2 regions of the Arthrobacter sp. TMN-50 genome follow, and region 1 is predicted to be linked to the other one. Evidence: riboswitches for the same ligand, from Rfam matches in the RefSeq annotation. Region 1 holds a riboswitch; the other holds the start of a gene.
What was found. A riboswitch is a leader RNA that binds a small molecule or an ion and turns the genes downstream of it on or off. The one in region 1 is predicted to bind thiamine pyrophosphate.

Region 1 (10,634 bases):
GCGGACTCTGTAGGAAACGTGGTCCCGGTGCTGGTCGATGACCGGGTGGACATCTTTCTTGCGGCGCGGGCGGCAGGGGCACGGGTGGCCGGAGTGCATGTTGGCCAGTCCGACCTGCCCGCGGAGCTGGTTCGCACCCTCGTAGGGCCGGAAGCCATTGTTGGATTGAGCGCGGCAACTGGACCGGAGATCCAGACGGCGCACCGCCTGCCTGAAGGGACGGTGGACTATCTGGGGGTTGGGGCCATTCACGCCACTGCCACGAAGGCGAATCATCCCCGGCCGCTGGGCGTTGACGGTTTCAGAGCCCTCATTGAGTCAAGCACCCTGCCCTGCGTCGCGATTGGCGGCATCAGCCGTGCCGACGCGCGTCCGCTGCGGGATGCGGGCGCTGCCGGAATGGCCGTCGTGTCTGCGGTCTGCACCGCCATCGATCCACAGGCAGCGGCCGAAGACCTGAGGGCGGAGTGGCGCCGGTGAAGAGTCGCGATCTACGCAGTATTCCGCGGGTCCTCAGCATTGCCGGGACAGATCCGACCGGAGGGGCTGGGATTCAGGCAGACCTGAAAAGTATCGCCGCCCTGGGCGGATACGGGATGGCCGTTGTCACTTCTCTCGTGGCGCAGAACACCCGTGGCGTCCGCTCCGTACACACACCCCCGGCACGCTTTCTCGCCGAGCAACTTGAGGCGGTCAGTGATGACGTGGCGATCGATGCGGTGAAAATCGGCATGCTCGCAGATGCGGCGACCATTGCCGTCGTTCGCGACTGGCTTGACCGGGTGCGGCCGCCGGTGGTGGTCCTGGATCCGGTCATGATCGCCACCAGCGGGGACAGGCTCTTGGCGTCCAATGCGGAGGCCGCGCTGCGGGAGCTGGTGAGCCAGGCGGATCTGGTCACCCCGAATCTTCCCGAGCTGGCGGGCCTCCTGGATGAACCTGTCGCCGCGGATTGGCTCGCAGCGATTGAACAGGGCCGGAACTTGTCCCGGGCCTGCGGGACCGTTGTGCTCGTCAAGGGCGGCCATCTGGCAGGGGAAACCAGCCCTGACGCTCTCGTCGATGCTATGAGCGTCGTAGGTGCTACGGGAGGAGACGTTGTCGAATTCTCTTCCCCGCGGGTAACCACAAAGAACACTCACGGAACTGGATGTTCGTTGTCCTCCGCCGTAGCCACCGTCATGGCTCGCACGGGTGAGTGGTCCGTTGCTGTTTCCCAGGCCAAGGACTGGCTGCAGGACGCACTTATTCACGCCGACGAATTACACGTCGGGCAGGGCAACGGGCCAATCAACCACTTCCACCGGTTATGGGCCACAGCGGAAACAACCACGCGCGGAGGGCACTAACCGCCATCAGTGGAGATGGCGTGTCCTGTTTGTTTCGGGTCCGATGAATCCACCGACGAGCACCAGAAAACCGGCGAAAGCGAGCAGCACCGCGATGGCTTCGTGCCGCCCCATCATGTCCTGCAACGGGGGCAGGTAATACGGGTAGAGGGCGGGAAGGACGATGGAAAGGCTGTACCCCACGCCATACCCGCTGGACCGCACCGCCGCCGGGAAGCGTTCAACGAGGTAGGCGCCCACGGGCCCGTATCCGGAAACCGTCACTATCTGCAGGGCCACCACCAGCACCACCACGCCGCTGATGCTGGCGGTGGAAAACACACCGAGGAACGTCATCGGGGCCAGAACCGCTCCAAGCAGACCGAATCCGATGAAGAAGGAGCGCCGCCCGGTGTAGGTCGATACGTGCCCGCAGGCCGCCATGAACACAGCGGACGCCGCGGTGGCACACATCATGGTGAAAGAAATGGCTTTCGCACCCAGGAGCCCATCTAATGCCAGTTCACTGGCCAGCGTGGGGATCGCCATATAGGTGAAAAGCCACAAGCCGCTCATCAACAGAAAAACCTGCCACAGTTCGCGGCGGTGCTCACCAACCAGAATGTCCTTCAGTGGGTTTACCCGCTTGGGCGACCGCTTCCAGACGGGAGAATCCCCAACACGCTTCCGGTAAAAGACCAGCATGCCGAATGCCAGCAAGGATCCGAGCAGGAACGGGATCCGCCAACCCCAAACGTTGTACGCATCCTCGTTCAGCACGGTGAGAAGGCCGAAGACCAGGGCCGCAATGCTGGCATTGGCCCACGGCGACATCCACATGATGAGTCCGCTGACCAGGCCGCGTCGCCTTGGTTCCGACCATTCCATCGCGAGCGGAATCGCCGATGTGTACTCGCCGCCCAGAAAAATCCCTCCGACGAATCGTAGGGCAATAATAGCCACCAGTGTCCCGCCGCCAAGAACGGTATGACCGGGAACCAGGGCGATGAGCAGGGTCGTCACCGCGATGCCTAACAACGCCACCTGGGTCGTGGCGGTTCGACCGATCCGATCCGCTATCGGACCGAAAATTGCGCCCCCCAACGGTCTTCCAAGGAGGGTCGCAATGAAAATCAGTCCTGCGTTGCCTGCGAGATTTTCCGGACCGAACAGGTGGGCGGCCGCGGGTGCCAGGGCGATGACGGGTAGGAAAATGTCGAACTGGTCGACGTAGTTGCCGAAGATCCCACCGCGTACGGCTCGCCGCGCGTCGAGCGGCATGGTCTTCCTGGGCGCGTTAAGTGCGCGGATATGAGGCATCGATCTCACTTCCTTCGCCGGCATTACCCGGACAGGTTCAACGGTCGAAGCTGCTTCAGCTTCCTCTCAGCCCGTGGCGCGGGCTCCCGTGTGGTGTTTGTTCTGCAAACACTAGAGCACGTTGAATGCCTCTCCGACATTTTTGTCCCTAAAGCCCCGTGTGCCTGCGTCATGTCCGACATTGGCGGACGGGATGTTAGTGTCGTGTCATCCACACGGGTGCCCTATTGCAAGGGCTGAGATTGGGCTGATGCAGCCCTTGACCGTCGAACCTGTCCGGGTCATGCCGGCGAAGGAAGTAGGAACCTTGAGTGCCGTTAATTCGCAGTCCCTTTCATATGTCCACGATTCTGAGCACGGCATCGCTGTGCCCGTCACCGAAATCGCCCTCGAAAACTCGCCGGGCAACCGCCCCAACGAACCACTCCGCGTCTACCGTACCGCCGGCCCAGGCAGTGACCCGGTGGTGGGCCTGCCACCACTGAGGCAGCCCTGGATCACCGGCCGGAACGACGTCGAGCAGTACCAGGGGCGCGAACGGAATTTGTTCGACGACGGCAGGTCGGCGATCCGTCGCGGGCGTTCCTCCCAGGAGTGGAAGGGTGTGCAGCCCATCCCACTGCGTTCCCGCGACGGCAGGGTTGTTACGCAGATGCACTACGCACGTCGCGGGGTCATCACCGAGGAGATGCGGTTTGTCGCGTTGCGCGAAAACTGCGACGTCGAACTGGTTCGGGCCGAAGTCGCAGCCGGGCGCGCAATCATTCCCAACAACATCAATCACCCCGAATCGGAGCCGATGATCATCGGCAAGGCCTTTCTCGTCAAGATCAACGCCAATATCGGCAACTCGGCGGTTACCAGCTCGATCGCCGAGGAAGTTAGCAAGATGCAGTGGGCCACCCAGTGGGGCGCGGACACCGTCATGGACCTTTCCACAGGAGATGACATTCACACCACCCGTGAGTGGCTCATCCGCAACTCCCCAGTGCCCATTGGCACCGTACCCATCTACCAGGCATTGGAGAAGGTAAACGGGGAGGCTAGCGACCTCACCTGGGAAATCTTCCGTGACACTGTTATTGAGCAGTGCGAGCAGGGTGTCGACTATATGACCATCCACGCCGGGGTACTGCTGCGCTACGTTCCGCTCACCGCCGAGCGCGTCACGGGCATCGTTTCCCGCGGCGGGTCGATCATGGCCGGGTGGTGCCTGGCCCACCATCAGGAAAACTTCCTGTACACGCGCTTTGACGAATTATGTGAGATTTTCGCCCGGTACGACGTCGCCTTCTCACTGGGAGATGGCCTGCGGCCCGGTTCTATCGCTGACGCTAACGATGCCGCGCAGTTCGCCGAACTGGACACCCTCGCCGAACTCACGAAGCGGGCCTGGGCCTACGACGTCCAGGTCATGGTGGAGGGACCCGGCCACATCCCCTTCCACCTGGTTCGGGAGAACGTGGAAAGGCAACAAGAATTGTGCGACGGTGCGCCGTTCTACACCCTTGGCCCCCTGGTTACCGACATCGCGCCAGGCTACGACCACATCACCTCAGCAATAGGAGCGACCGAAATAGCCCGGTATGGCACCGCCATGCTCTGTTACGTGACGCCGAAGGAACACCTCGGCCTGCCCAATCGGGACGACGTCAAGACCGGAGTGATCACCTATAAGATCGCCGCGCATGCCGCCGATCTGGCGAAAGGACATCCGGGCGCCGGGGATCGGGACGACGCCCTCTCGAAGGCACGCTTCGAGTTCCGGTGGCGCGACCAGTTCGCGCTTTCGCTGGACCCCGAGACTGCTGAGCAGTTTCATGACGAAACACTTCCCGCCGAACCGGCGAAGACCGCCCACTTCTGCTCGATGTGCGGACCGAAGTTCTGTTCCATGCGGATCTCCCAGGACATAAGGGACCAGTTTGGAGGCGCCTCGGCGCAGGAGGCTATCGCCGGGATGGCTGGTAAGTCCTCCGAATTTCGCGCCGCCGGGGGCAAGGTCTACCTTCCCGCGCCGGTTCTCCCCCGAAACTAGGAGTTAGCGGGCTGGCGAAGGAGCACGCAGGTGACGGCCGCTTCCCCGCCGAGCCCGCGCAATGCAGTGGGTGACGTGGCTTTCAGGACGTTACCCACTGTTTCCTCCGGGGTCACTCCAGGTTGATCTCGGATTCGCTCTAGCTCCATAGCGTTGCTCCCATCAGGCAGTTGAGATGGGAAAAGCGAACCACATGTCATCAGAAATTATCGCGCGGCGGCGGAAGCGGCAACGCATGGAGCGGTTGTGGTTACCGGCGGTCTATTTGGCGCCCACCCTGGTGTTGCTGTGGGCCTTCGACATCTATCCAATCCTTTTGTCCGGGTGGATGAGTTTATGGCGTTGGGGTATCCAGCCCGAGCAATTCATCGGCCTGGACAACTACATCAGGATTGCCGAGCAGATCGGTGATGCCCCGGGAGGAGCACCCGGAGAAGTTGGCCAAAGCCTGGTGGTGACCGGCTTTTACGTCCTGGGTACCGTACCAGCGACTATCGTGATCGCGTTCGTGATTGCCAATCTGCTCAATTCGAAGATTCGGTTCTTGACCGCGCTGCGTACCGCCTATTTCGTCCCGTACATCACGTCCACAGTCGCCGCGGGGCTGGCGTTCGTCTGGCTGCTCAATCCCCAGGTCGGCTTGCTCAACTCGGTGATGGAGTGGCTGGGGCTGCCCCCGCAGCAATGGCTGCTGGACCCCGATCCCCTCGTACCCAAGCTGCTGGGTGCCGTAGGCATTGGCTGGCCTGACGGCGTTCCCGGGTTCCTGGCCGGGCCCAGCGTAGCCCTGGTGTGTGTGATGGCGTTCAGCGTGTGGAACACGTTGGGTTTCGCCGTCGTCATCATCCTGGCCGGCTTGATTACGATCGATCCCCAGGTGAAAGAGGCCGCTCGGATGGATGGGGTGAACTCGTGGCAGATGGCCACCCGCATCACCATGCCGCTGGTTTCACCAACCCTGTTCCTACTCCTGGTGGTGTCCACCATCCGGTCTTTCCAGAGTTTCAACGAGGTATACGTCCTCACCAGTGGCGGTGGCTACGGGGCAGGTGCCGGTTCGCCACTGGATTCAACCCTGACGCTACCGGTGCTCATCTTCCGCCACCTCTACGAGCGTCCCAGTTCGGTGGGATTCGCCGCGGCGTTGTCCATGCTCCTGTTCCTTCTTCTGCTGATCGTTACCCTGGTGCAATTTCGGTTCGCTGAGCGGCGCGTGCATTACGACTGAGTTCCCTTCGGAATTCCAGACCCCCCACCACCAGACCGAGAAGGCGGAACCGCCCATGGCACTGCACACCATCGAAAATGCGACTGATGCCCCTACCAGCACCCGGTATCCGGCCGCTCCGCTCAACCAGTCCGACCGGACCTACGCGCTCCAGCGCTGGCGCCGGACCGCTGGAAGGATTGTCCTGTACACCGCATTGATCGCCGGGGCGGCCGTCATGCTGTTCCCCTTCGCCTGGATGATCACAAGCTCCCTGAAAACTTTCCAGGAAGTCAACCTGTCACCGCCGACGATGCTGCCGTCGGATCCGCAATGGTCCAACTACGCCGAGGCGTGGGATGGGCCGCCGTCCGGGTTCGGACGCTATTTCCTCAACAGCCTGATTGTTGCGGTGCTCGGCACCGCCTTGCAGCTCGTCACGGGGATCACGGCCGCGTATGCCTTTGCCCGGATGAAGTTCCGGTTCAATAATCTTCTCTTCCTGGTGGTACTGGCCACCATGATGATTCCTTTCGAGGCGCGAATCGTGCCCAATTATGTGCTGATCCGACAGATCCCTTTCGCGGGCGGCAATGACCTCTTCGGGGAGGGAGGGTCCGGGCTGTATGACACCTATGCCGGGATGATCCTGCCCGGCGTCGCCGGAGCGTTTGCGATCTTCCTGCTGCGACAGGCGTTTATGGCGGTGCCTCGCGATTACTGGGACGCCATCCGCATGGACGGGGCATCCCACTGGACCTTCCTGTGGCGAGTTCTTGTTCCGATGACCATGCCCGCGGTACTCACCGTGGTGCTGTTCGGGTTTATTGGACGGTGGAACGAATTGCTGTGGCCCCTGATTGCCACCCAGAGCGAATCCATCCGGCCGGTCCAGCTTGGGCTGATGGCGTTCTCCGGCGATGAAGGCTCCCTCCACCACCTGCTGATGGCGGCCACGACACTGGTCGCAATACCGGGCATCATCTTCTTCCTCTTTGTTCAACGCCGTTTCGTGGAAGGCCTCACAGCCTTCGGCGTCAAGGGCTGAAGCCAGCTGGCCCGTCCACCGACCATCCCACCCATTGCACAACAACCCCCTAACCGCACCGGAGGTGCCTGTCCCATGACTCTGCCAAAAAAAGCCGTCCTTCCCTCCTTTCTTCTCGCCAGCACGCTGGTGATCACGTCCTGCGCCGGTGGTGGCGCAGGTGCTTCGGAAAACGCTGCTGCCAGCACGGAAAGTGTTGACAGCAGCGAGCTTCCGGAGGGGGTGGAAATAGATTTCTGGCACATCCAGGCCACCATTTACGGTGAAGCGATCACCGAAATGGTTCAGGAGTTCAACGAGACGAACGAGTGGGGCATCGTGGTCAACGAGTCCTTTAAAGGCTCCTACCAGGAGCTCAACCAGGCCGTCCGCGCATCCCTGGCCGGCGGGGGCGCCCCCGATGTCACCATGGCCTACGAAAATGACACGCTCGAATACGTGGCAAACGGTGTGATCGAACCCCTCGATCCGTACATTGAAAGTACACAGTACGGCGTGCCCGACGAGGACATGGATGATCTCGTTGACGGCGTCCTGGCCCGGCAACGGGTGGACGCTTACAACGGAAGCACCTTGTCCTGGCCTCATGGCAATTCCAGCATGGGGATGTATTACAACGCCGACCTTTTCGCCGAGGCCGGAATTGAGGCACCCCCCGCCGACTGGGAGGAATTTCTGGAGCAGGCACGCCAGATGAAGGACAAAACCGGGCTGCCCTATTCCGCCATGGGCACAGGCAAGAACGGCGTGTATTACAACATGCTGCGCTCTAAAGGCATTGACCCGTACGACCCCAAAGCAGCGACCACCCAGTTCACGTCCCCCGAATCCATTGAATCCCTGGAGCTGCTTGCCCTCCTTTTCGAAGAGGAGCTCGTGTATACGGCGGCGGACACCGAGCAGGAATTCACCAACGAGCGCACCGCTTCCGAGCTGGGCACCACGGCACGGACCTCAACGAAAATCGAGCAGATTCAGGACAAGTTCCAGTGGTCTGTGGCCATGACACCGCAGGAATCGGCCAAACCCATCACTCAACTCTTCGGCGGGAATCACGTGATCCTTTCGTCCGACGATCCTGAGCAGGAACTTGCTTCGTGGCTCTTCATGCGTTGGTTTGCTGATACGGAAGCCCAGTCCATTTATGCGGCGCGCACCGGCTATTCACCGGCCGTGGAAAGCGCCCTCGACACCGACATTCTGAGCACCAACTACAAGGAAAACCCGCAGAAAGCTGAAGCTTTCGACAACGTGTTCATCAACGCCCAGATCATGCCGCCCACCGCTGCTGGCAACGCCATCGATGACATGGTCACTGGAGTGGTCGAAGAAGTGGTGCTGGGTCGGTTGACCCCGCAGGAAGCGGCGGAGCGCATGGATGGCGAAGCAACCAGCCTCCTCGAAGCCGCACCGCAGAACTGAGGATGTCACCATGCCTACATGTTCCGCGAACCTTCTACCTACCCACGTTGGGGCGATGCTTCCCGCACCATTCGAGAACCTCGCTGCAGTCGAGGTGGTGCTGTTCGACCTGGACGGCACGCTGCATGACGACCCCCGCATGACGGACCATTACGCAACGGGGTTGGAAAAGATGCTACCCAACGGGGGTGGCAACGGCTTCCGGGAAGAAATAGCTGCTGTGCTTCAACGGACCCACCCCGCCGTGACTCCAGGTTGTTTCGTCGAGCCAACCCGCGGTGTCGTCGTCCACGCCCCCCAATGGACGGCAACCACTGCCACAGACTGGGACGGTAACCCGGTGCCCCTTCCCGACGATCTGCGGGGTGGCGTGAGCCATGACGGACCGCTGCGCTATCTAGGCGATCAATGGCAAATCATCGGAGCGCTGGCAGCCCGCCGTGGAGCCGACCAGCGTCTATTGCGTGAAGCGTTTACCGGCGCCCGCCGGTTCGTCAATGCCGAGGCAACCACCCTGATCCGATCCGAACACCTGGATGATGTTCTGCAGCGCCTCGGAGATGGACGCCGACTGTTGCTGGCCACCAACACTCCTGAGGAACTCGCCGGCCCGCTGGTACAGCGACTCAACCTACGCCAGCCGTTCGAAATGGTGCGTTTTGACGCCCGCAAGCCAGCAGGATGTGCGGAACTCATCACCCACGCGAAGGACCACTGGGACACAGACCCAGGAGAGGTACTAGTGGTGGGGGACAACCTTTGGAATGACCTGTTGCCGCCCGCGGAGCGGGGCTGCCTGACCGTTCACATCGACCCGCTGAAGATTGATCCGGGCGCGCGCTGGTCCAGCGCCCGGCATGCTGATTTTTCCTCGTTCGCCACCGCACTCAAGGAGATACCCGATGGCATCTGACCACGAACCGATCCTGACCTTTTTCAATGGCACCACCACCATCGGCGGGGTTCAAGCCGCCGTCCAATTGGGCACCTCGACCCTGTTCTTCGACTTCGGGACAACCCCAAATCCCACCGGTTCCTTGTTCTCCCGCGCCTCTCCTGCACCCTCGGAGGGGAACCTCGTGGCTCAGTTGCGGGCTGGAATGGCACCCCTGGTGGAAGGACTTTACGACCCGGACCAACTTGCCCCCTTCGGAGGAAGTGTTGCGTCCGCGGTGAAACCAATGCGGACACGTGGACGGCTGTTGGAGAACGCTTCCCTCCTGCAACGGCCCGAGGCGATGGGCATTTTCGTCAGCCACAACCATAATGACCACTGCGCGCTCCTCCCGTTCGTCAACCCGGCGGTTCCCGTGTTGATGAGTTCCGATGGCGCAGCGCTGCACGCGGGCCTGACAGAGGTGGGGGTTCTGCCGGGCACTCCGGCCACGGTCCGCGGTCTGGACGAGGGTGAACACGTGCTCGTCGGTGACCTGGACCTGGAACTCGTGCACGTCGACCATGACGTCCCCGGCGCGGCCGGGTTTGTTCTGCGCGCAGGGGACCGGCGGATTGCCTGGACGGGGGACTGGCGTGGCCACGGCCACGCACCGGAACGCATGGCAGCCTTCGCAGAGCGTGCGTCCGGGGTCGACTTGCTCATCACCGAGGGCACCACCCTCAGACCCGACACCAGCCCGGTCAGGCCACTATCCGAAGCTGAGGTGTCCGAGCGGGTCGACGGAATCCTGGCGCTCACCGACGGGCTGGCGTTCGTGACCCCTTACCCCCGTAACCTGCGCCGCTTGGCCAGCCTGCGTGATGCGGCCTTCGCGAACGGGCGCACCCTGGTACTCCGCCCGGAAACTATCGCCGGCTGGCGCGCCGCGGTGCGTCACGGCCTGAGCAGTCCCCACCCCGACGACGACGGCGCCGCCGTCGCCGTCCTTGCGACAGGTGGCGACACGGACCGCGTCACCACTGGTGAGACGCAGGTAACCATCGACGACCTTCAACGGAACCGCAATAGCTTCCTCGTGGAACTGCAGGTGCCAGACCGCTGGGTGGCGCTGGCCGCTGGAGCCGGCCGGGGCGATGTGCTGATTCACTCCAATGGGGAGCCGTTGGGTGCATGGGCCCCGGAATGGACCTCGTTGCAGGCCTGGGTGGCAACTCTCGGATTGGACTTTGTCTGGCTTGACTCCGGCGGCCATGCCAGTCCCGATGACCTCGCCTGGCTCGTCGACACCGTTCGTCCGGGAGCTGTCGCGGCCGTGCACAGTTCCCACCCTGACCTCTTCCCGCGCACCTCCACACCCCTCATCCTTCCCACAC
Region 2 (10,634 bases), on a different contig from region 1:
TCGCCACCAAGGCAGACGGGTCAGCCGTTCGCACCTCGCACCGCGTCAACGGCGAGACCACTGGGCGGTTCTCTGGACGCAACCCGGTGAACCTGCTACCCCGCACCATGGTTGGTCCCACCATGGGCCTGGTGGGCCTGGGAGTGCTCCTCACGCTCCTGGCAGGTCCGTTGTTTGAGATCAGCGACAACGCTGCGCAGAACATGCTGGAGCGGACCGATTACATTGAAGCGGTCCTGGGCGAAGGGAGCGCGCCATGAGCCGACAGAAGATCCCATTCATCACGGAACTGCCCCTGATTATCTGGCTGGTCATCGTCTGGGGCGCACTGTGGCAGGACTTCAGCCCGGGGAACCTTATTTTTGGCGGACTGATCGCCTACGCAGTGGCCAACCTGCTGTACCTGCCTCCGGTGGAGCTCAGCGGTCGATTCAACGTGCTATACGCGGTCCCGTTCATCGGACGGTTCCTGTACAAGCTCGTGGTGGCGAGTTTCGAAGTGTTTTGGCTCTCGCTCACGCAGGGCCCGAGGCTTGTCAACGCGGTGGTCGCAGTGCAGCTACGGAGTCAGTCCGACCTCCTGGTGACAGTCACCGGGCACGCGCTCTCCCTGATCCCCGGATCGTTGATTGTGGAGGTGGATCGCTCTACTTCCACCCTGTACCTGCACTGCCTGGATGTGAATACGCCGGAGGACGCGGCGAAGATCAGGGCCGATGTGCGGGCCACCGAAGCCTGGCTGATCAAAATTATGGGAACCCGGGATGATCTAGCGCTGCTGCAGACCGAAATGCGTTTCGACGCGGAAAACGCGAACCGTCGGGACGGTGCCGGCACATGATGATCGTCGCCATCACCGTCGCCGCGGGACTCCTGATCCTGGCGTCCCTGTGTGCCTTGTACCGGATTGCCCGCGGTCCGTCGATCCTGGACCGGGTGCTGGCCATTGATGTGCTGCTTGCCACCATCGGCGGGGCGCTCGCCATGGACATGGCCGTCAACCGGCACCTCGACAACATCATGCTGTTGGTGGCAATCTCGGTGATCGGGTTTATCGGCTCGGTCACCGTGGCCCGATTCGTGACGGACAGGAAGTAGCGCATGTCTGACACAGTGATGGAGGCCCTAACCGCGGTGCTGTTGATCGGTGGGGCGCTGATGTCGGTTGCTGCCGGCGTCGGACTGCTCCGTTTCCCTGACCTTCTCACCCGGATGCACGCGGCAACCAAACCGCAGGTGCTGGGACTACTGCTGTTCCTCCTGGCCATGGGGCTGCAACTGCGTAGCTGGGTGTTGATCCCGGTCCTGCTGGTGTGCTGGATTTTCATGCTCCTGACCGTCCCCGTCTCAGCCCACATGGTGGGCCGGGCGGGATACCGCACCAAACACCTGCGACGAGACCTGCTCAGCATGGATGAACTGGACGAGGTGGTGGAGAAGGCGGCCAACAAAAGGGCGCCCGGCCGGAAACCGACCGAGCGCCCTGACGAGACGTAGAACCCACCTACGTCAGGTCGCGGGTCTTCGCGAACCGGTTGGCGGCGCGCTGCGTGGTGCGGTTGGTCAGCACCTGCAGGACAGCACGCACAGCACCGGAGATCAGAGCGAAGACGATCGCCGACCGCAGGCTGTTCTCCAGGCCATCCTCGTCCTTCGGCGATGCGTTGCCGGTGGTCTTCGTCCAGACGAAATCTACAAGCTTCGCGCCCACGATGCCGGCGCCCAGGCTCAGTGCTACGCCCAGCAGTTTCATCAGCTGATTCACAGTGTCTCCTTTTTATGGTGGCTTTTTCCAAGCCTAGCGTTTCCCTCCGACTACGACGACGCGCTCCGCAGGCAGCCCCGCAGGTAGCCCCAACACCACAGGTGTAGAGTTGAGATTGCTAAACATACGACAGGGGAGCGCGGTCCATTTTGGTGGACGAGCGCTGAGAGTGCGGACTACCGCAGACCCTCGAACCTGATCCGGCTAGTACCGGCGAAGGGAGTCGAGTATCTCAGGGTGCCCGGCCGGTAGCATTTGCTGCGGGCAGGGATGCCCTCCCCTCCTGTACCTCAGGAGGATTTCACATGGCTTCATCAACAGCACCAACCCACAGCAACCCCACCTTCCGGGCCCGGTATCAATGGCGGGTGGTCGATATCGTGGTTGCCTCGGTGGTGGCAGTTGCCGTCGGAGTGGTATTTTTCGCCTGGTCGGCTGGCTACACGGGCATTTCCGCCCTCACGGCAGCCTTCCCGCCACTGGCCGGCCTCTACACCGGGGGCTGGCTGATCGCAGGCGTCCTCGGGGGCCTCATCATCAGGAAGCCGGGGGCCGCCATCTACTGCGAGGTGCTGGCAGCGGCCGTTTCCGCGCTGCTCGGCACCCAGTTTGGGCTGACCACCCTGCTGTCCGGGCTCATTCAGGGAATTGGCGCGGAACTGATCTTCCTGCTTTTCCTGTACCGCAAGTGGAACCTCGGTGTGGCGCTGCTTGCGGGTCTTGGTGCCGGGCTCGCCTTGGCAATCAGCGAGAACGTCCTCTACAACGCACTGTGGGCAGTGGAGTGGCAGCTGATGTACGTGCTGTTCGCTGCCATCTCGGGGGTAGTGATTGCCGGCTTGGTTTCGTGGTTGGCAGTCCGCGCCCTGGCCAAAACGGGAGTGCTCTCCGCGTTCGCCTCTGGACGAACGGCCGACGTCTAACCGGTATGGCCGAACACGTCGGAACGCAGGCCGTCGGCATCAGCGCACAGGGCTGGAGTTGGCGCCACGCCGGGCGTAGGATCCCTGCAGTCCGTGACCTTGAGCTGGCGGTCGCGCCTGGCGAACGGGTGTTACTGCTGGGTGCGTCCGGCTCGGGGAAATCAACCTTTCTGCACGGGCTGGCGGGGGTCCTGGGCGATGAGGGGCAGGGCGAACAGCAGGGGTCCCTCACCCTTGATGGCCGACCCCCGGAGGCAGCGCGGGGGCGCGCCGGCCTGGTCCTTCAAGACCCTGACACGCAAATCGTGCTCGCCAGAGTGGGCGACGAGGTGGCTTTCGGCGCCGAAAACCAGGCCGTCCCGCGGACGGAGATCTGGGAACGTGTCCGACGCGCGCTGGACGACGTCGGGCTGGACGTTCCATTGAACCATCCGACAACGGCGCTCTCCGGTGGGCAGAAGCAGCGCCTGGCGCTGGCGGCGGTGCTGGCGATGCAGCCCGGGCTGCTGCTGCTCGATGAGCCGACGGCCAACCTCGACCCGGCCGGCGTACTGGAGGTGCGCGACGCCGTCGTGCGTGTCCTGGACCGCACCGGCGCCACGTTAGTGGTGGTGGAACATCGGGTGGCCGTGTGGGCTGACGTGGTGGACCGGGTGGTGGTGTTGGCGGCCGACGGCGGCATCCTCGCCGACGGGCCGCCCGGCACTGTGCTCACCGCCCCGGCCACCCGCGCCCGGCTGGCGGAAGCGGGAGTGTGGATACCCGGCCATCAACCCCCACACCCTGTGCTGAAGCCCGTGGCGGGGGACGCGCTGCTCGCCGCCAGCGGGCTCGCAGTAGCACGGACCAAACGCGGCCCGGCCGTGCTCGACGGCGTCAACGTCACCCTCAGCGCCGGCTCATCGCTGGGTATTGTCGGTCCCAACGGGGGCGGAAAGTCGACGCTCGCGCTGACCCTTGCCGGCCTGTTGCCCGCGCGGGGCGGACGGCTGGAGGCGGCTCCAGCGCTGAACCGGGGCGCGGGCAGTGATCCGCATGCCTGGAAGTCGGCGCAACTGGTGACTCGCATCGGGACGGTCTTTCAGGAACCCGAACACCAGTTCCTGACCCACCGGGTGATCGACGAGCTCGAGTTTGGTCCTCGGCGGTTGGAGGGCACCGACGAGGCAGCGGTCCGGCGGCGGGTGGATCCCATCGCCGAACGGCTGAGGCTGACCTCGCTGCTACAGGCCAACCCGTTTACGCTATCCGGCGGCGAAAAGCGGAGACTCTCGGTGGCGACCATGCTGGCAACCGACCCGGACATCCTGGTCCTGGACGAGCCCACCTTCGGGCAGGATGCCAATACGTGGGCGGAGCTGGTGGCGCTGCTGGCCGAACTGATCAACAACGGCGGCAGCCTTCTGGCCGTCACGCATGATCAGGAATTCACCGAAGCGCTCGGGAGTCGTGTGCTGCGGGTCGCCGATCACCAGGCCGTGCTGAAGGTGGCGCCGTGAGCGTCGACGTCCTCACCCCCCAGCTCACGGGACGGTTCCTTCCGCGGGCCAACCCGTTGTCGAAACTGTTCGCCGCTGTGCTGGTAACCATCGTGGTGATGCTCAGCATCGATTGGGTAAGCGCCGCCGCCGTCCTCGGGAGCCAACTGCTACTGCTGCCGCTGCTCGGCATCAGCGCCTGGCACCTGCTGAAGCGGACCTGGCCGTTGGTGTTGGCCGCGATGGTTGCTGCCTACGGCACGGCGCTGCTGGCGGACAAGACCGGCGCGGTCCTGCTGGAGGTAGGGCCGATCCTGTTCACCCAGGACTCGGTGAACTCGGGGATCGCCATCGGGTTGCGCGGGCTGGCCATCGCCCTGCCCGGAATTTTTCTGCTGACCACCACCGATCCAACGGATCTGGCCGACGCTCTGGCGCAAAAGCTTCGGCTGCCGCACCGGTTTGTGCTCGGCGCGCTGGCGGGGCTGCGCCTCGTCGGGCTGCTGGTGGACGAATGGCGGACCCTCGGGCTGGCCCGGCACGCCCGCGGCGTCGGGTTTGAAGGCAATCCGGTAGCCCGGCTGAGGAATTTCCTCGGGCAGGGGTTCGGTCTGATAGTGCAGGCGATTCGCCGGGCCACCCGGCTGGCCATCGCCATGGAGGCACGCGGATTCGGGGCGGGAGAACGCACCTGGGCGAGGGAAAGCACCTTCAGTCGGATCGACATCTGGGTCTGCCTCGCCGGCATCCTCATTGCCGGCGCTGCGGTGACCGCAGCGGTGCTCGCGGGAACCTGGAACTTCCTCCTCGGCGCGTCCTAGGGCCATTAGCCTTACACCAACGCATAAGCAACCAGCACAACGCTGAAGCTGGAGTTGGGGGTGTCTGCCCGGGTTGTGGGTTAGTTCATCGGAGGGGTTCCTTTCCCGTTTTGGGGCAGTGTTGGAGTTGAGGTTCCGGTGTGAACAAGCAAGCAACAACTCTCGATCAGGCGGTCTCGATCGCGACGCCGGGGCCAACGCCCAGACGGGAACCACCGATACCGGATTGTTGCATGATGCCACCGTGCCGGATGTTGGGGCCGTGCCTACCGACCTGGGGTCTTCGCTTGATGGGAACCTCCTCAACGTCAACGCAGATTTGGCTGCTGAAGCGGACATATCAGCGCCGATTAACGGTGCGATCGCTGCGAACGCGAATGTTGCTGCACCGATCGATGCTGCGGTCGCGCGAATATCGGCTCCATTGATAGCACGCGTTTGCCGTTGCGCAGCAGGATGCGGCCATTACCCGGAATATCGACCGCGAAGCTGCTCCTGGCAAAAGGCACGGGAACTGGCCTGGCGCCTCGGTACACGAGTTGTCGAGCGATGCGCGCCGATGCCATTCCGGCCCCAAGGATTTCCCAAGGTCGGCAGGTAAGGATGGAGGCTTGACCACCGTGAAATGGGTCTCGAGACCATTAGGAGCGTGTGACATGAACAAAGCATTCATCACGAGGAGCGGAGCTGCGGTCGCGGTCTTCCTCGCCCTCAATGTCGGCGGACTACCATCTGCGGCGGATAGCGGCCCCAGCCAACGACACATCGAGATGCAGGACGATTGCGACCCGGCCACGTTCAATGCGGCGCTGGGGGAGGGAGCGTGCGTTGGAGACGGTGACACCACCTTTGACGAACTTTTCGAGAGCCTGGCCGAGCGGAACCCAGACGGGCACTGGCGCAACCATCCCGAGCGGACGCACGTCCGCAAGGGCAGCGACCTGGTCATCTCCAACACCGGGGGCGAGTTTCATACGTTCACCGAGGTAGCGAAGTTCGGGGCGGGTTGCGTGCCCGAGATCAATGATGTTCTTGGCCTAGTCGGACCTCCGGCAGCTGACTGCGGTGCAGCCTTCAGTGATCCTCGAACTGCGCTTCCCGCCGGAGCGAGCGGAACAGTCGCGACCCACGAGATGTCGGCAGGCATCCACCGGTTCATGTGCATGATTCACCCCTGGATGAACACCGAGGTCGAGGTGCGCCACTGACGATCGTCTGACCACCGGGAGTACGCCTGGAGCACCAAGCGGCGTTCACCCGCACTCTAGCCGACTGGATATCGCTCGGAATCGACGGAAACCCGTCAATCGCAATCACCGACCACCGGCGATTGCTCGTGGCGACAGCACTATTCGGTAGCGCAACCATCCACGCGGCGGTCGTCCCCGAGCATCTCTCCCACTGGGGTCCTGCCGCGGCTTTTTTCGTAATCCTCGCAGTTATGGAATGCATCATAGGCCTGCTGGTCCTTAGCGAGCAGTGGAGCTGAGCGCTCCCAGGCGTCGCCGTGGTCTCGATTATCCCCCTTACGACCTGGCTGTACTCCCGCACACTTGGGCTTCCGTTCGGTCCCGAAGCTGGGACTCCCGAACCCGTCGGTATGCCCGACAGCGCTGCCTTCATCCTCGAACTCGCCGCACTCGCCATTGCTGTTACCTCGCTCCGTCGAAGCAAAGCCCTGCCGGTCTCGCCTGCTATTCCGGGTCGAACAGCAGTGTCAGCGCATGTCCGCTCGCTTGCGCTCGTAGCTACAATCGCGATCTGCGTTCTCGGCTTCAGCGGACCGGTTACAGACTGGTTTGTCCAAGAGGAAGGATTGCCGAACACCACCATCAGTACGGACCACTAATCCGGGTCCGTACTGTGGCCAGGGCTGCAAGATCACCATGACGATAATCCCGCGGGAGCCGTAGTAGCTGGACTGATCGGGCAGGCCAGCCAGTGGGCCGCGTTCTCCGGCTCATCCAACGCCAGCAATGCGGGAACGTCCATCCGCCCGCCGGGCCGTTTGGCGCGTTCTTCCCTAGCCTCTGCCGCAGCGGCGGTCAGCGCCGTCGTCAGGGGCCAGCGGTTCCCGCCCCTTCTTTGGAGGGGACGTAGAGCTTTTCCTTGCTGGCAGCGAACTTACGCGGGTTGAACTACACCCGCTGATCCGTTGGGACAGTTGCCCCGCCGCTGGGGGTGACCCAGCGTGAGGTGCTCCGGTTTTTGAGGCGTTGGACCGTTTTTCTCGGTTGTACCGAAAACACCGTCTCGCTGCTTCGGCGCAATGTTAGTCAGCACCTCCAGCCCGGCAGCTTTCAATGGGTAGTCGTGAGGTTCAAGGATCTGCACAGGTTCCTTGCTGACCTGAACAGTGACCCAAATATAGATATCGGTGGTGGGCCGATCATCCAGTGCAGCGGCCAGGAACATCGACGCCAGCAGACCTCCGCTTTCGGATCGAAATAGGCGTCAGGCTTAGCTCCAGGCTAGTGCTTCCTGACTTCGGCGGCCCGCCGGCGGCGATGGTCGCGTTCCGCTTCGTTCCAGCGTCAGGTGATGGCAACGTCGAAGGACGAATCCGCCTCCGCCGGCCGCGCCCGGCGCAGACCAGAAGATCCGCCCGCACCTCGGCGCACCGCTGGGCGAACTTTGTGTGCCGGCCATAGGTCGCGGCTCGTTGCTCGGCCGTCGCTTCCCGCCAGGCTGAAGAGAGCTGAAATCGACAGCCGGCGTCAGGAAATTTTTGCCACCAATTCCGACAGTTCAGCTGTGAGTTCGGCGGCAGGGGAAATCTGCCGCCCGTCGAGGGAATTCACCGGGGCGAGGAGGCGGATGCTGGAGATCAGCCAGACGCCGTCGGCGTCAAACAGGTCCGCTGGGACCAGCGGGCCGTACCCGAGGTCCCAGCCCGCAGCCTTCGCCACGGTGAACAACGCGCTCTGCGAAGTCCCCGGAAGGATCCCGCTTTCCAGCTGCGGAGTCAGCAGCGTCTTGACGCCGTTCCGGACCCGGGCCAGCAACACAGTTGACGTCGGCCCCTCAAGAACCTTGCCGTCGGAGGATGTGAAGATGACGTCGTCGGCATCGTGGTCGTGCGCATACCTGACGGCCGCCATGTTGACCGCGTAGGACAGCGTCTTCGCTCCCATCAGTAGCCAGGGCGCTCGTTGCGCCACGGTGCTGTCATAGCCGCGGTCCAGCAGTAGCACTGCCAGCCCGTCCTGGCGCTGACGCTGCGTCTTGGCGGGAACCGGGGTCACCTGCACCCAGGCTGTGGGGGCGTCGGCACCCTCAACGCCGCGGGTGACCACCAGCTTCACCGCAAGTTCGGCGTCGGCCGAACCGGTCGTCCCGGCGGCGTACGCGTCGAGCGCGGTGGCGATGGCCCGGCGCCACGCGTCTTGGGAAGGTAGGTCCAGATTGAGCGCCTGCGCCGACGAACCGAGCCGATCGAGGTGTGCCTGTACCTTCCTGGCCTCGCCATTGAGCGCAAGGAGCGACTCAAAGATGCCGTCTCCGCGTGTGGCGCCGAGGTCGGTAGCCATCAGCTGCGGCACCGAGGCATCAGCGATGCGGCCGCTGTCGTAGGCAGGATCAAGGAATACGAGAACAGTCATGGCATCAGCATAGTTGCGCCCCAGCAGACGGCGATGGCGATCTCGACCTCTTTTCCCGCGGCAACCCGCGCCGGATAGAATGTCCTCAGTAGTGTTACCGATGGCACGCATCCCCGTGGTACGGGAGATACCCTCAAAGAACGGACAATTATTGTGATCGGATTCATCATTGCGGGACTCATCATCGGCGCCCTGGCGCGCTTGATCAAGCCCGGCAAGCAGAACCTTGGCCTGCTCGCGACGCTACTGTTGGGTCTGGCCGGCTCGGTGATCGGCGGCGTCATTGCCAGCCTCCTGGGTACCGGGCGGATCTTCGAACTGAACGTCTTCGGATTCGTGGTAGCGGTCATCGCCTCCGTACTGCTGATCGGCGTCGCCGAGGGCGTCAGCGGCCGCCGCAAAGTCCGCCGCTAAACAGCAGCCGGCTCCGGCAGCGTAGTTTTTGCTGACGGACTGCAGGCTTGCCGAGATACTGGTGCCGCACTGGGCTCCGGCGTGGCGCGCCGCAACACGCTGAACGGGCCGCGAAACCTGGCCAAACCTGCGCGAAGACTCTGGGGGGTTGGTGCCCTAGCTATCCGGGAACTCGGCGCCGAGACCGGATAACACACCGAACGCCTTCGCCCGGACCTCATCCCACTCGTCCGCCGGGTCCGAGTCGGCGGTGATCGCGCCGCCAACGCCCAGCGTGAGGCGGGTGCCCCCGTCGTCGTCCTCGAATACGAGCGTACGGATGACGACGGCGAGATCGGCCGCGCCGTTCAGGGAAAAGTAGCCAACGGCGCCCGAATACAGGCCACGCGGAGCTCCCTCCAACCGGTCGAGGATGGCCATCGTGCTGATCTTGGGCGCGCCTGTCATCGACCCGGCGGGGAAGGCGACCGCCACGGCTTCAGTGCGGGACGTCCCTGGTCGCAGCTGGGCGTCGATGGTGCTCACCATCTGATAGACGGTGGCGTACCGTTCAATTTCGCACAACCGGCTGACGTTCACACTGCCGGGGACGGCAACGTGGGACAGATCGTTGCGCAGCAAATCCACGATCATGACGTTTTCGGCGCGATCCTTGCGAGAGGTCAGCAGGTCCTCCCGAAGGGCTCGGTCCGCCTCCGGATCGGGGGAACGACGGCGGGTGCCCTTGATCGGCTCGGCCCGCAGGGCGCCGCTGGCGCTGAGCTGCAGGAACCGTTCAGGGGAGGTACTGGCAGCAGCGAAACCCGGAAAGCTGAGGAAATGGGCGAAGGGCGCCGGGCTGACCCGGCGCAGGGAACAGTACACGTCGAGGGGCCGCAGGGGCTCTGCGGTGTGGGCCTGTAGGGAGGTGGTCAGGCACACCTCGTAGGTGTTGCCCTCCCGGATTTCCGCCTGTGCCTGGCGAACCTTGTCCAGGTAGCCCCCCCGGGTGTCGCGGGAGGTGAAGACCGGTGCCGGGCCGGTGGCCGGTGCCGGGTCCATCGGGCGGGCGTCGGTGACGGCCGCGCGTGCCGCGGTGAGCCACTCCTGTGCCTCGTCATCGGTACCGGGTCCGGCCAGGGTCAGCAGGTAGGTGGCGCGCTGCTCGTGGTCCAGGACGAGGGCGCGGCCAGCGAACAGGAGCGCCGCGTCGGGGAGCGGGCCGGCGGGAACGGCACTGCCTCCCGTCTCCCGTTTGAGCTCATAGCCGAGGTAGCCCAGCCAGCCCAGGGTGAAGCCGCACTGATAGTCATCGGGGATGGGCACGGCCCGGCGCCCCCAGGTGGCGTCGAGCCACCGGAAGAACGGCCCGGGGATCCGCGCGGTGACCGGACCCGAGACGATCTCGGTGCTGCCCGCGGTATGCCGGGCCAGTTGGCCGAACTGTCCGCCGTCGTCGGCCATGATGGTGAACCGGCTCCGCCCGCCCACGCCCGGCTCGGCATCCGAACTGTCCAGCCAGACCGCGGACCCGGAAGCGCCATAGAGGGCGGTGAACAAGGCGGCCCCGTCGGGATAGCCGGCCAGCCGCTCGACCTCGAGGGTTGCGGCGCGGCGCTGCGCGCGCTCCACCGCGAGCAGCGATCCGCACT

Region 2: another riboswitch for thiamine pyrophosphate. It lies ahead of ACX80A_RS03575 (ECF transporter S component); the one in region 1 lies ahead of ACX80A_RS11470 (MFS transporter).

The regions. Positions count from the first base shown of each region.
Region 1 covers NZ_JBTNDG010000009.1:56,287-66,920, forward strand. The annotation lists gene thiE (thiamine phosphate synthase) at 1-480, shown strand, start outside; gene thiD (bifunctional hydroxymethylpyrimidine kinase/phosphomethylpyrimidine kinase) at 477-1,349, shown strand; gene ACX80A_RS11470 (MFS transporter) at 1,356-2,648, opposite strand; TPP riboswitch at 2,641-2,748, opposite strand; TPP riboswitch at 2,854-2,963, shown strand; gene thiC (phosphomethylpyrimidine synthase ThiC) at 2,956-4,686, shown strand; gene ACX80A_RS11480 (carbohydrate ABC transporter permease) at 4,880-5,914, shown strand; gene ACX80A_RS11485 (carbohydrate ABC transporter permease) at 5,970-6,941, shown strand; gene ACX80A_RS11490 (extracellular solute-binding protein) at 7,017-8,363, shown strand; gene ACX80A_RS11495 (HAD family hydrolase) at 8,374-9,276, shown strand; gene ACX80A_RS11500 (MBL fold metallo-hydrolase) at 9,266-10,634, shown strand, end outside.
Region 2 covers NZ_JBTNDG010000001.1:731,619-742,252, reverse strand. The annotation lists gene ACX80A_RS03600 (Na+/H+ antiporter subunit D) at 1-260, shown strand, start outside; gene ACX80A_RS03595 (Na+/H+ antiporter subunit E) at 257-841, shown strand; gene ACX80A_RS03590 (monovalent cation/H+ antiporter complex subunit F) at 838-1,098, shown strand; gene mnhG (monovalent cation/H(+) antiporter subunit G) at 1,102-1,497, shown strand; gene ACX80A_RS03580 (DUF4235 domain-containing protein) at 1,505-1,765, opposite strand; TPP riboswitch at 1,887-2,004, shown strand; gene ACX80A_RS03575 (ECF transporter S component) at 2,071-2,688, shown strand; gene ACX80A_RS03570 (ABC transporter ATP-binding protein) at 2,694-4,187, shown strand; gene ACX80A_RS03565 (energy-coupling factor transporter transmembrane component T family protein) at 4,184-4,987, shown strand; gene ACX80A_RS03560 (cupredoxin domain-containing protein) at 5,644-6,195, shown strand; gene ACX80A_RS03555 (aminodeoxychorismate lyase) at 7,705-8,589, opposite strand; gene ACX80A_RS03550 (GlsB/YeaQ/YmgE family stress response membrane protein) at 8,743-9,003, shown strand; gene pabB (aminodeoxychorismate synthase component I) at 9,160-10,634, opposite strand, start outside.